Cohaesibacter gelatinilyticus: one gene and its partner. The protein of the gene in region 2 interacts with the protein of the main gene of each other region in a pairwise test. Links are inferred from orthologs where the notes say so. Each region holds a gene or a part of one and is shown on either strand. Other genes may lie near its edges. The genes, in order: ccmE and CRO57_RS14380.

The links.
Region 1: the proteins of CRO57_RS14380 (region 2) and ccmE interact in binary tests that used the Escherichia coli proteins (3 or more experiments, as listed by UniProt). The link is inferred for Cohaesibacter gelatinilyticus from one-to-one orthologs.

The regions. Positions count from the first base shown.
Region 1 is NZ_OBEL01000001.1:752,601-759,285, reverse strand. Bases 2,306-5,285 are described here. They hold ccmE (cytochrome c maturation protein CcmE), read right to left. Parts: upstream 4,034-5,285; coding sequence 3,578-4,033; downstream 2,306-3,577. Other genes in these bases: ccmI (c-type cytochrome biogenesis protein CcmI), read right to left, coding at 4,115-5,281; CRO57_RS03380 (heme lyase CcmF/NrfE family subunit), read right to left, coding at 2,306-3,454. Outside these bases: CRO57_RS03390 (bifunctional alpha/beta hydrolase/OsmC family protein), read right to left, coding at 1-870; CRO57_RS03385 (cytochrome c-type biogenesis protein), read right to left, coding at 948-1,454; more of CRO57_RS03380, read right to left, coding at 1,469-2,305; CRO57_RS03365 (AraC family transcriptional regulator), read left to right, coding at 5,475-5,972; CRO57_RS03360 (hypothetical protein), read right to left, coding at 5,988-6,685. UniProt on the Escherichia coli protein: Heme chaperone required for the biogenesis of c-type cytochromes. Transiently binds heme delivered by CcmC and transfers the heme to apo-cytochromes in a process facilitated by CcmF and CcmH.
Region 2 is NZ_OBEL01000003.1:113,884-120,576, reverse strand. Bases 2,050-5,037 are described here. They hold CRO57_RS14380 (heme ABC transporter permease), read right to left. Parts: upstream 3,937-5,037; coding sequence 3,163-3,936; downstream 2,050-3,162. Other genes in these bases: ccmB (heme exporter protein CcmB), read right to left, coding at 4,402-5,037; ccmD (heme exporter protein CcmD), read right to left, coding at 2,979-3,146; CRO57_RS14390 (DsbE family thiol:disulfide interchange protein), read right to left, coding at 2,314-2,928; CRO57_RS14395 (septation protein A), read left to right, coding at 2,050-2,230. Also shown: tRNA (N(6)-L-threonylcarbamoyladenosine(37)-C(2))-methylthiotransferase MtaB, read left to right, coding at 1-188; signal recognition particle-docking protein FtsY, read left to right, coding at 223-1,548; more of CRO57_RS14395, read left to right, coding at 1,580-2,049; more of ccmB, read right to left, coding at 5,038-5,061; heme ABC exporter ATP-binding protein CcmA, read right to left, coding at 5,067-5,735; aconitate hydratase AcnA, read left to right, coding at 5,971-6,693. UniProt on the Escherichia coli protein: Required for the export of heme to the periplasm for the biogenesis of c-type cytochromes.

The DNA of each region.
Region 1 (6,685 bases), on a different replicon or contig from region 2:
ACCTGTTTCAGCGACCACAGCCCCCAACGGCACAACGCTTTCTGGTTCATGATCAAGATCCAAAAAACGGGTCGCCCATGCGGTAATGACATTCGCCGCATAGATCGCATCTTCCTTGCGGGTCAAAAGGTGATCTGCATTGTCAAGAGATACGAAGCTCTTGGGATGTTTGGCCGCTTGAAAGATTTCGGCCGCATTCTCAATTCCCACGGTATCGTCCAATGGGGAATGCAGCACCATCAGTGCTTTTTTCATATTGGCGATATTGTCGGTCTGACTATGAGCTTTCAAATCATCCAGAAATTGCTTCTTGATCGTGAAAGGACGACCAGCAAGACTGACCGCGGCCTCGCCTTTTTCTTCAATCTCGTCGAGCTGACATTTGAAGCTATGCTCAATATGCTTCACATCGGCGGGAGCTCCAATGGTCGCAACAGCTTTTACTTCGGGGATCTGGCTGGCAGCAGCCAACACTGCCGCACCCCCTAGCGAATGACCGACCAGAAGGCTTGGACCTTCCAAAACCTCCCGTAAACTATCGGCTGCATGCACCAGATCCGAGATATTTGAAGAGAAATTGGTATCAGAAAAATCGCCGCCAGAAGCCCCCAGACCAGTGAAATCAAAACGCAATACTGCAAATCCTCGGCCAGCCAATTCCGAAGCAATTCTGCGCGACGCAAACAAATCCTTCGAGCATGTAAAGCAATGAGCAAAGATCGCCGTTGCACGCACCGGACCCGCTGGCATGTCCAATCTGGCCTGCAATTCATCCCCTAGTGCACCGGCAAATTTCAAGGGTTGGGTAGTGGATGTTGATTTGTTCATTCTATCGGTCCCTTCCCTATACGGGCAATCATTGCTGCAAATGAAAGGCGCGGTCACCAATCAGCATGGTACCGCGCCTGGTTGCTTATCAATGTAAGCCAGAGAAAGAGAAAAGCCAGTCAGCTATCGCTCTCGGATGATAAAATTTTGTTGAGCTTGTCCTGCTCTTCCTTGCTCAACTCGACTGCCCCGGTAGCCTGTGCAGTTGCCGCAACACTTTTATTCTTGCGATACAACAGATGGACCGCCCAGAGCCCCAAAAGCAGAATGGCTGGCCCAAATCCCCAAAGCAAAAGTGTTTTCATAGTAAAGCGTGGCTTGAGAAGCACGAATTCTCCATACCGGCTTACCAGAAACTCCATGGCTTCGTCATTGCTGTCACCCTTCACTATCCGTTCTCGCACCAAAAGTCGGAGATCCTTAGCCAATGGAGCGTCCGAATCATCGATTGACTGGTTCTGACAGACAAGACACCGCAGTCCGGCGGAAATTTCCCTCGCCCGTGCTTCAAGCGCGGGATCCTTGAGCATCTCCTCAGGGCTGACCGCCAAGGATGGTCCAGCTTGCAAGGTAACAACCAGAAACGCCGACAGAAAAACGAGGCGAAGAATTGAAATAAGCTTCATTACCTTGTTCCTTTCTAGGCTGTACTTGCAGCTTGCTTGGCACGGCCTTTACGGGCAGGTGCACCGATACGAAGGCGACGATCTGCCAGTGAAAAACATGCACCGAAGAACATCACCAGGGAGCCCAACCAGATGAAGGTCACCCAAGGCTTGTAGTAGATCCGAACAGCCATCGCGCCATTATCTTGCTTGTCACCAAGCGACATATAAAGCTGGGTAACGCCCCAGATGGTGTAGATATCGGTCTCAGTCGTAGGCATTCCGCGGGTATTATACACCCTTTTGACAGGGTTTAGAGTGGTCACCAGCTTGTCACCTTCAGTCACTCTGAACGTGCCTGCAACATCTGAATAGTTATGCTCAGAACTTTCCTTCATGCCTTCAAAGGTAAAGGTATAACCTGCAATAGTACGGCTATCGCCGACCTTCATGATGGAAATGTCTTCCAGCTGATAGGAAGAGGCAACAACAATGCCAATGACGGTCATGCCGACGCCAAGGTGCCCCAGAGCTGCCCCCCAAACCGACTTTGGCATACCAAACATGCGAGAGATGGCTTTGGAGAAGGAATTTTTGAAGAAACCCGAACGCAACTGGATTTCCGCAAAGGACCCGATCACCAGCCAGACACCGATGCCGATGCCAAGTGGCGCCAGTGCTGGTCCACCTTCAACATAACCATAAACCAGTATGACGGTCAGGATAGCGATACCCAGTGCCGTCCAGAGGCGCTGCATGGCTGCACCCAGATCACCGCGTTTCCAAGCGAGAAGCGGACCGAAAGGCACTGCGATCAAAAGCGGGATCATCATTGGGCCGAAGGTAAGATTGAAGAAAGGCGCACCAACCGAAATCTTTGCTCCTGTCGTCGCTTCCAATGCCAGCGGATAGAGCGTTCCAACCAGAACTGCAGCTGTCGCAGCAGAGAGGAAAAGGTTGTTCAGTACCAAAGATCCTTCCCGGGAGATTGGCGCAAAAACACCTCCTTGACGGAGCATGGACGCGCGCCATGCAAAGAGAGACAGTCCGCCTCCAATGAAGGCTACCAGCAGAATGAGAATAAAAACACCACGGCCCGGATCGGTCGCAAAAGCATGAACTGAAGTCAATACGCCGGAACGCACGAGGAAAGTGCCGAGCAGAGACAGCGAGAATGTCAGGATGGACAACAGGATTGTCCAGACCTTCAATGCACCCCGCTTTTCCATAACGATTGCTGAATGAAGCAATGCCGTACCGCACAACCAAGGCATGAAGGAAGCGTTTTCAACTGGATCCCAGAACCAGTAACCACCCCATCCAAGCTCATAATAAGCCCAATATGACCCCATGGAGATACCAAGGGTCAGGAAGCCCCAAGCTGTCAGAACCCATGGACGAACCCATCGAGCCCATGCCGCATCAATGCGCCCCTCGAGAAGAGCTGCAATTGAGAATGCAAACGAGATGGAGAACCCGACATAGCCGAGGTAAAGCAGTGGCGGGTGAATAGCCAAGCCGACATCTTGAAGGATCGGGTTCAAATCACGCCCTTCAATCGGGGCATCGGCAATTCTGTGAAAAGGATTGGACGTAACCAGTACAAACAACAGGAACGCGGCTGTAATCCATCCCTGCACTCCGAGCGTATTCGCCTTCAGCTTTGGTGGCAGGTTGCGCCCAAAAGCACCAACCATCGCACCAAAGATAACCAGAATGAAAACCCAAAGAAGCATTGAACCTTCATGGTTACCCCAAACAGAAGTGTATTTGTACAAAAGAGGCTGAGTTGAGTGACTATTCTCCCAGACATTCTGCACGGAGAAATCCGATGTCACATAGGCATGTGTCAGCGCCGCGAAAGCCAATCCAACGAACAGAAATTGCGTGATGGCAATAGGGCTTGCCACCGACATCATGCGATTATCGTCAATCTGAGCTCCCCAGATCGGCACCACGGATTGAACGAGAGACAGGGCGAATGCCAAAATCAGCATATAATGGCCAAGCTCAATGATCATTTGGTCACTCCCATCAATTACCCGCCAAGCGGCAATTGAATAACTGGTCTGTTACACCCGACTGGTCCGGGTTGTTTACGTCCGAAGACGGGAATATTTTCGAATTTGGTTTACACCAAAATTCTAGTAGGTTTTGGCTTCTGCCTCGTCGCCTTGCCAATGCCCTTGCTCTTTCAAGGCATCTGCAACTTCTTTTGGCATGTAGGTTTCGTCATGCTTTGCGAGGACGGTATCAGCATCAAAGGTTCCGTTGGTATTCATAACACCCTCTGTCACAACGCCCTGCCCTTCACGAAACAGATCAGGCAGAATTCCGTTATAAGCGACCGTCACATCAGCGCCGCCGTCAGTTACGACGAAGGAAACCTGTGTACCCTGACCGCGATTGATGGTTCCATCTTTCACCAAACCACCCAGACGAATACGCTGTCCTGGCTTGACGCTATTGGCTGCTACGTCAGAGGGAGAATTGAAGAAGACAATCTGATCCTGCAAAGCAAACAAAATCAGACCAACAGCGGCAAACAGGACAACCCCTGCTGCACCGATCATTGTCATACGACGTTGCTTTCTTGTCATGAGAGGGATCCTTTTTCTTTCAACTCAGTTTCAGCGCCGGTTTCACATCCGGCAGATGAATTCGGTTTGTATTCAATTGGCTCACTGGTTTATCGACAGACCCAATGAGCGAGCCGCTGCTTTGACTTTTTCCATTCCTGGAACATCGGAGCGCAAAGCATCCAAAGCATTGTGAACCGTCTTGGCTGCCTTATCCGGGCGCTTAAGAACCAGTTCGGCTCTGATAAGCTGTACCCATTCTTCTGCACTCCCACCTTCGCTTTCCAACCTCTCTGACAAAGTGGAAACCATATTCTCAATCATTGCCTGGCGATCTTTGGCGTCCAATTGAGATGCATTGTCGATATCTTCCTGGGTCGGACCTTTTGCTGCTGAAGCCCTTTGGCTTTCTGAAATTGCTGGCACTTTGGTGTCGTCCAGCTTCTTGTTCAGTGCAGCAATTTGGCTCTTGGCAAAAGGTACCCAGGCTGAATCCGGCTTGGAATCGCTGATGAGTGCTTCCCATGCTTCAATTGCCTGAGGGATCTTGTCTTGTTGCCCCAAAGCGATTGCAAGAAAGAAACGAGGTTTTGGAGCAATTCTATCCAGCTTGTTTGCCTGAAGAAACAAGCTGATCGCTTTCTGCGAAACGACGCCGCCCTCTTTCACCACCAAGGCTTCTCCAAGGTCTGAGAGATTTTTCGCGGTTTCCCCTTCCAGACGCACGACGTTGCCATAAGCCCGAATGGCATCATCAGGCCGACGCATGGTCAGATAAATCGGCGCAATCAGCTTCCATCCGCGTATATCATCCGGATTGGCTTTCAAAACCCGTTCGACTGACGCAACCCGCTCTATCAATGTTTGTTGTTCCGGATCTTTGGTCAATCGCTCAGCCAATGGCTGACCTGATATTTCAGGTTTTCCCATATGATAGTAGAGCCCCAGCCCAACGACAGGAACGATCAGCAAGGCCAACAGGCTGGAAACTTTGACTGCACCAGAATGCGATGAAGTATTTTCCTGTTCCGCATCCAAGGCTTCCTGAGTGTAGATCAGACGGCGAGCAACCTCGGCCCGAGCAGCGTCCGCTTCACTGGCAGCAATCAAGCCGCGCTTTACATCTGCATCAATCTCTTTGAGCTGAGACTTGTAGACGGTCAGGTCATAAGCCTCTGCGCTATCAAGTTTCTTTTGTTTGCGAGATAATGGGTACAAAATCACCATAACCGCAAGCGCCGTAAGCAGGGCTGCAAAAATCCAAAACATACTGGTCCACATTCTGACTGGTTCTGGTCAAAAATTTGCACTTTTGACTGGAATGTCAAATTAACTCATGTTCATCTAAACCAAGATGCGTTTTGTCAATTTCGAGCAAACCTTACTAACTTTTAATGTTTAATGGATTTGAGGATGCTCATTTGCTCTCCTGCAACCGCACTCGAACACAGGACATCACACGATGGATATCAGGATTGAAGACCTCTCTTCTCGCAATGTCATTTATTCACTGGAGGTTGGCCCGTATGCTGAGAAAGCCAAGCAGGCATGGAATAATCTATGGGATTGGTATTTTGGTCTGCCCAACCCGCCAGCGATGAAAAGCTGCATTGGCTATGGTTTGGATAGTCCGAGGATCATTCCAGCTGATATGTTGCGTTATTATGCCTGCATGGAAATGGACACGGATGCAATTGAAGATTTACAGAATGATCTTCCTGCTTCCATGGGACGATTATCCATTCCTGGTGGACGATATGCAATTCATCAAATGAAAGGCCCCTACCAGGATATGCCGCAATATTTCATGAAAATGCATGAGGAATGGCTTCCTTCCTCCGACAAAGTCCCTGATTACAGTCGCCCATTTCTGGAGATTTATCTCAATAACCCAAATGAGGTAGGAATAGAAAATGCACTGACAGATCTATGTATGCCAATTCGTGAAGATCGCATTTAAAAACTGGAGATCAGATCAGCCTGCGGCCTTTAGTTCCGGAGACGAGGCTGCAGCGCGTAATTGGCGTCGGAAACTGTTTGCATAATCGTCGTCCACCAAATGGGTCGCAAATATTGCTGCGGCATCTCCAAGAGTTTTACACGTTTCGACATCGTGCCCCTCAGCATTGCGCGTTCGTTCGACAAGAGACTTGGTGAGCAACTCAAATGTCTGATCCAATTCTTTGCGAACTTTTCTGACGATCTCATTGATCGCCAAACTGTCTTTCATTCGCTCGGCATGATGGAAAATCTGGGCGGCACGAGTAGCATCCTGCAAAAGATTTTCATCTGCACTTTCCTGTGCACCTTCTTTCGGAGCACGCAACGCTTTGCGAATGAGACCTGCAACCGAGGAGATTTCTTTTTCCAAGATATCAGACATTTCAGTCTTCATTGCAGACAAGGACTTCGCCCATGGACATTGCACAGGCATTTCCAGCTCGCTATCAACTGCCCGCACCAACTTGCGCCATTCTGCCAAAGAATATAGTGCCTGATCCAGTCCTTCAGGATCATTTACTTTGGCCTTGAATTGGAAAATATGCGCTTCCATCTCTACCAGAATCTGTGTAATCGCAGGTGCATATACAGTAGCGCCAATCTGCACTGCATCTTCTGATCCTGCCAGTTTCGTCGCCAATTGAACGAGAAGCTTCGGGTCTGCAAACTTTG
Region 2 (6,693 bases):
TGGCGCTCAATCGTCATTTGCAAAGTCAGATCGGCCGGGAATGCGATATTCTGGTTGAACGAAATGGCCTTGGACGAACCGAGCAATTCACGCTCGTCGAGATTGCAAATGGTGAACCGGGCGATATTGTGAGAGCGAAGATTGTGGGCGCAACCCATCGTCATCTGATGGCTGAGCAGATTTCCTGATCAGTTTGCTATTGTGTCTTGAGGAGTGCATTGAATGAGCAAGAAGCCTGGCCTGTTTTCCCGTTTGTTTGGCTCTGGCAAAGATGCGGCTGAAAGCGCTCCTGATGCCGTTGAAGAAAAAGAAGTTGCTGAGGAAGAGGTTGTTGCGCCTGAAGAAGGCGAGGCAACACCTGAGATAGTTGAAGAGGTTGCCCAAGAAGAGGCCTCAATTGAGGCTGAGGAACAGGCTGAGCCTTCAGAACCAGAGCCTATCGAAGATGACATCACTTCTGAGGAAGAGCCATCCATTGATGAGGTTGAGACCTCAGAGGAGCCAATTGAAGCTTCCGAGGTGGTGGAAGAGAGTGTTGAGGACGATGCTCCTGAAGTTGTGGAAGCTGTCGTCGAAGATGAGCCTGTTGTTGAAGAGCCAAAGCCAGCTGAGCCTGAAAAAAAACTAAGCTGGTTTGAGCGCCTCAAACGCGGTCTGGCCCGATCCTCTGGTGCTCTAGGCGAAAGCATTTCGTCCATCTTCACCAAGCGCAAGCTGGATGATGACACCCTTCAAGATCTGGAAGATATCCTCATTCAGGCTGATTTGGGCGTCGAGACGGCCATGACCATCACCGAGCGTTTGGCTGACGGGCGCTATAATAAGGAAGTGTCCGGCGAGGAAGTTCAGAAAATTCTGGCTGATGAGGTCAATGCGGTTCTGGAACCAGTGGCCAAACCTTTGGAAATCTCCAGCCGAGACGATGGCAGTCCGCATGTTATCCTGATGATTGGCGTCAATGGTGCCGGCAAAACCACCACGATTGGCAAACTGGCTCAGAAATTCAATGCTGAAGGCAAATCCGTAATGCTGGCCGCGGGGGATACTTTCCGAGCTGCCGCCATTGACCAGCTGAAAGTTTGGGGGCAACGCACCAATTCTCCGGTGGTTGCCCGTGAGGTTGGCTCGGATGCGGCAGGTCTGGCCTTTGATGCGATGACCGAGGCGAAAGAGCAGGGCCGTGATATCCTGATGATCGATACGGCTGGTCGTTTGCAGAACCGCACCGAATTGATGGCCGAGCTGGAAAAGATCGTTCGCGTGATCAAGAAGCATGACGAAAGCGCGCCGCATAGTGTGCTTTTGGTGCTGGATGCAACAACCGGTCAGAATGCGCTCAATCAGGTGGAGATCTTCTCCAAGATTGCCGGCGTAACAGGTCTTGTCATGACCAAGCTGGATGGCACGGCGCGTGGTGGTATCCTTGTGGCCATCTCAGCCAAGCATAAAATGCCGGTTCACTTCATCGGCGTTGGTGAGGGTGTTGAAGATCTGGAGCCGTTCAAGTCAGAAGACTTTGCGCGTGCAATCGCAGGCCTTGCAGAATAAGTAATCGGGCTTCGTGCCTTTGGAGTAGACAATGAGCAATTCAAACATCCCGACGGGTCAATCACCAGAGAAGGCTGATGAGCCGCAACTGGAAGAGGGCCAGCTGCTGAAAATGGCACTGGAACTGGGGCCTTTGGTTGTTTTCTTCTTCGCCAATGCCAAAGGGGACGCGCTGGCCAATTGGTTTCCATTCCTGTCGGGTATGCAGTCCATCTTCATTGCGACGGCTGCATTCATGGTTGCGACCATCATTTCTCTGACGCTCTCGCGGATCAAGTTCGGCAAACTGCCTGTGATGCCGTTGATTTCCGGTTTCGTGGTTTTTGTTTTTGGTGGCCTGACGCTCTATTTGCAGGATGATACTTTCATCAAGATGAAGCCGACCATCGTGAATACCCTGTTCGGGACTATTCTGCTGGTCGGGCTGTTGTTTGGCAAAAGCTTGCTTGGCTATGTATTTGATAGCGTTTTCCAGCTTAACGCCACGGGTTGGCGGATCCTGACCTTCCGTTGGGGCGTTTTCTTCTTCTTCCTTGCTGTGGTCAATGAAGTGGTTTGGCGGAACTTCTCAACTGACATGTGGGTCAATTTCAAGGTTTTTGGCGTGATGCCGATCACCATGGTGTTCGGTGCCATGCAGATGCCTTTGCTGAACAAATATGGACCCAATGCTGGGGAGTAATCCTTGGATTATAGCTTCCATGAAAAAGGCCGCGTCCCATATCTGGGCACGGCCTTTTTCTTTAGGAAGATTGAAGAGCTTTATCAGCCTTTTTCTGCGAGGATCTTTTCCAGAATAGGCATGAAGCTGTCGCGCAGATTGGTCGGGGTCAGTGGCCCGATATGCTTGTACCGGATGACACCCTTGCGATCGACAATGAAGGTTTCCGGTGCGCCATAGACGCCCCAGTCAATGCCGGTACGGCCGCTCAGGTCCAGACCCACGGCATCAAAGGCATTGCCGTGATTGTTCAGGAACCGCGCTGCATTCTGTGGCTCATCCTTGTAGGCAATGCCAACCAGACGGTAGCGATTGTCCTTGTTCATCTCCAGCAGCATTGGATGTTCGTCACGACAAGCCGGGCACCAGGAGCCCCAGATATTGACCAAAGTGACCTGACCCATCAGATCGGATGTCTTGAAGCCGGGCATTGGTGCGCCATTGGCCTCAAAGCCCTCCAAAGCAGGCAGGTCAAAGTCAGGAGCGGGCTTGTTGATCAGGACAGATGGGATTTGTGATGGATCACCGCCTTTTGCCATTTGCAGCAGGAACAAGGTTGCGAGGCCAAGGAAAATCACGAGAGGCAGAATGATCAGCAGGTTGATCCCGCCTTTCTTCTTGCCGTCGGTCGTGTCTGTAGTAGCTGGCTCTGTGCTCATCTGGGTGCTCATTTTTCGTGCGGTATGGATTGTTCAAACGCTTGCTGAATCTATTGTTTCTTGCGGGCGGAGCGGCGGGTAACGCCACGGGCTTCCAGCTCTGCCAGAGCTTTGCTCTGAGTGCGTCCATCAATCACGATCCAGACAACAAGGATGGCAATGGTGAGAATGACAACGCCATAGGAAGCAGTGATGAAACCGGTATAGGGTCCGAGCATGATCTGTTTCCTTTTCCTAGTTAGTAGCCTGGGAAGATGCAGCGCGTCTTGCGGCTTGCATCTGCATGGTGCGGATACGACGGCGCATGATCTCGTTTTTCATCACCTTCAGATGCATCATGACGAACATGGCGGTGAAAGCGAGAGCCATGACCAGTAGAGGAATGAGAATGGAGCTATGGACCTTGGAACCATCCATGGTGATGACGCCTGCTGGCTGATGCAAGGTGGACCACCAATCAACCGAGAATTTGATGATCGGGATGATGATGAAGCCAACGAGGGTCAGAATGGCGGCCGCTTTACCAGCACGGATTGGATCTTCGATGGTGCGCCACAGAGAGATCAGGCCGAGATAGATGATCAACAGGACCAGCATGGAGGTGAGGCGTGCATCCCAAACCCACCAAGTGCCCCACATCGGCTTGCCCCAGAGGCTTCCGGTCACAAGGGACAAGAAGGTGAATACCGCGCCCAGCGGGGCTGCAGCTTTGGCGGAGACGTCGGCCAGAGGATGTTTCCAGACAAGCGTGCCGATGGATGACATTGCCATCATGGTATAGGCGCCCATGGCGAGCCAGGCGGCAGGCACATGGATGAACATGATCTTGACCGTTGCGCCCTGCTGGTAATCGTCTGGCGCGACGAAAAAGGTCATGTATAGGCCAATGGCAAAGGAAATGATTGTCAGGCCAAAAAGCCAGGGCATCAGTTTGTCAGCGAATGACAGAAAGCGGGTCGGATTGGCCAGATCCCAAATGCTGAAAGATTTTTTGGCGGTGGCAGTCATGCCTGATCACCTTTTGTCTTGATGGTCCTATCATGCGGCAAAGCCACCGGTCTGGTTCGTTGGTCTGTTTCCAGTTGGTCCTGTCACCAGTCACTGCCAGACGGGCCATGCTTACATGGTTGTCAGATCGGCTTGGATTTATGCTTGGTCCGATCCCATGCCAAAACTTATGGCTGCCACGACATTTCTGCCTTGATCAATATCATGTCTCGCAGTCAGCGCGTATTACGATTTCGTAAGGTTGATCGCGATGCGCCTAAGAGTAGTCCTGAGCCAAGCCCTCTCCCCCTCCCAAACCACCCGATATGGTACCCTCGTGGGCGGTTTGGGAGGGGGAGAGGGCTGGATATTCTGCCTATAGCGCGTTCCCGAAAAGTTGCAGACTTTTCGGATATGAATTCGCTCTTAAAAGTCTCTGTTAGAGTCTTAAAATCAGGCACTAAGATTTATACTGATCGAATATGGCTATTCTTGAGCAGTGCGAAGAGCCGCCGCAGATGCAATCGGTCCGATGATCAGCATCAGCAGCGAAATTGCGCAAAGAATGTAAAATGGCGTGGTGAAGGGAGCGGGCTCAGTCACTGCACCAACGGAGGCACTGACACCGAAAATCAGGATTGGGATGGTCAGCGGCAGAATCAGAATTGAGAGCAGCAAACCACCACGGCGCAGGATTACGGTAAGAGCAGCGCCGACGGACCCAATCAGGGTCAACGCAGGAGTTCCAACCAACAAGGTCGCTGTGACTGCCGCAATGCCGACAGGTTCCAAATTGAGAAAAAGCGATAGCAGGGGAGCTGCCAAAACAAGCGGCAGGCCTGTTGCGACCCATTGCGCCGTACATTTGATCAGGACGATCAATTCCAGAGGATGATCGGTCAGCAGCAAAAGATCGAGTGAGCCATCATCCTGATCTGCCTGATAAAGCCGATCCAGCCCCAAAAGTGTTGCCAGAAGTGCGCCGATCCAGAGCACTGCAGGGCCAAGACGAGCCAGAAGGTTCAGATCCGGTCCGACGGCAAAAGGAAAGACCGTTACAACGATGAGAAAGAACAAAACGCCCATCAAGGCTCCGCCGCCAACGCGCACGGAGAGTTGGATTTCGCGTTTGAACAAGGCACCCATGGCACTCATTGTTGGCTCTCCTGCAGCTGGTCCTGCTCAAATAATTCGTCATCGGCAAACGGATCGGCAATTTGTTCGCGACCCAGCTCCAACCGGTCAGGATTGAGTAATCCCAGCGGGGCGTGAGTGGCTGCTATGATGAGGCCGCCTTTTTCCAGATGCTCTGCCATCAGGATTTCGAGTTTGCGCTCGGAAGCCGCATCAAGAGCAGAGGTTGGCTCATCCAGCAGCCAGAGCGGACGGTGGCAAACAAGCAAGCGGGATAGGGACAATCGACGACGTTGACCAGCCGAGAGATATGCCGCTGGCATATCGATGAGATCACCAAGATCCACTTCCAGCAAAGCTTCATAAGCCGTGCGGGTAGGGGAGCCATAAAAGCTCTGCCAGAAATCGAGATTTTCTTTCAGGGTCAGCGCTGGTTTGATGGCATCGGCATGACCGAAATAATGCGCTTGCTGACCAACGCTTAGTTCCTCGTCGCCACCTTCCAGCTTAACCGTGCCAGCATTGGCGTGAACAAGACCTGCAAGCGTACGCAACAGAGAGGATTTCCCGATGCCATTGGGGCCTGTGACGACAAGGGCTTTGCCCTGTTCCAGCGTAAAACTGACATTTTCCAAAACCGGACGCCCCCCGCGAATGCAGCTCAGGCCATTTACGATTAATTGCATGGTCATCCTTGTCGGTTGGCGCTTGGGTCATCTGGTTTTTAGCGGCTTGGCTCGCTTTTGCCTTGATTTTTATCATCTGGCAAGACGCATGATCTTCAATTCTAAGTATCAATGCCTATTTCATAAGTGCACGCAGGTGTGAAGGGACAAATTTCCTTCATCTGTGGCATGATAGAAGAGACCTCATACTTATATATTGCCCCTTTTGCCAGACCAAGCCTAAGGACCGACCATCATGACTAAATCCCTGAATAGTTTCAACGCCAAGCAAAGTCTTGAAGTGAATGGCAAGACCTATCATTATTTCAGCCTGATTGAGGCCGAGAAGAATGGCTTGCCCGGCATTTCGAAATTGCCTTACTCTCTGAAGGTGGTGTTGGAAAATCTCTTGCGGTTTGAGGATGGCCGATCCGTGACGGCCGATGATATCCGTGCCTGTGCCGATTGGCTGAAGGAGCGCCGCTCCAGTGCCGAGATTTCCTATCGTCCAGCTCGCGTCTTGATGCAGGACTTTACCGGTGTACCGGCCGTAGTGGATCTGGCTGCCATGCGTGATGCAGCTTCCGATCTTGGGGCGGATCCGCAAGCCATCAATCCGCAGGTGCCGGTGGATCTGGTGATTGATCACTCGGTCATGGTGGATCATTTTGGCAATGAGCGTGCTTTTGGTCGCAATGTTGAACTGGAATATGAGCGCAATGGCGAGCGCTATGAATTCCTGCGCTGGGGACAGCAAGCTTTTGATAATTTCCGCGTTGTGCCTCCCGGGACCGGTATCTGCCATCAGGTCAATCTGGAATATCTGGCCCAAACTGTTTGGACGCGGGATGAAGATGGCGAGACAATTGCCTATCCTGATACATTGGTTGGAACTGACTCCCACACCACCATGGTCAATGGTCTGTCCGTTCTTGGCTGGGGTGTCGGTGGTATCGAGGCGGAAGCGGCGATGCTGGGT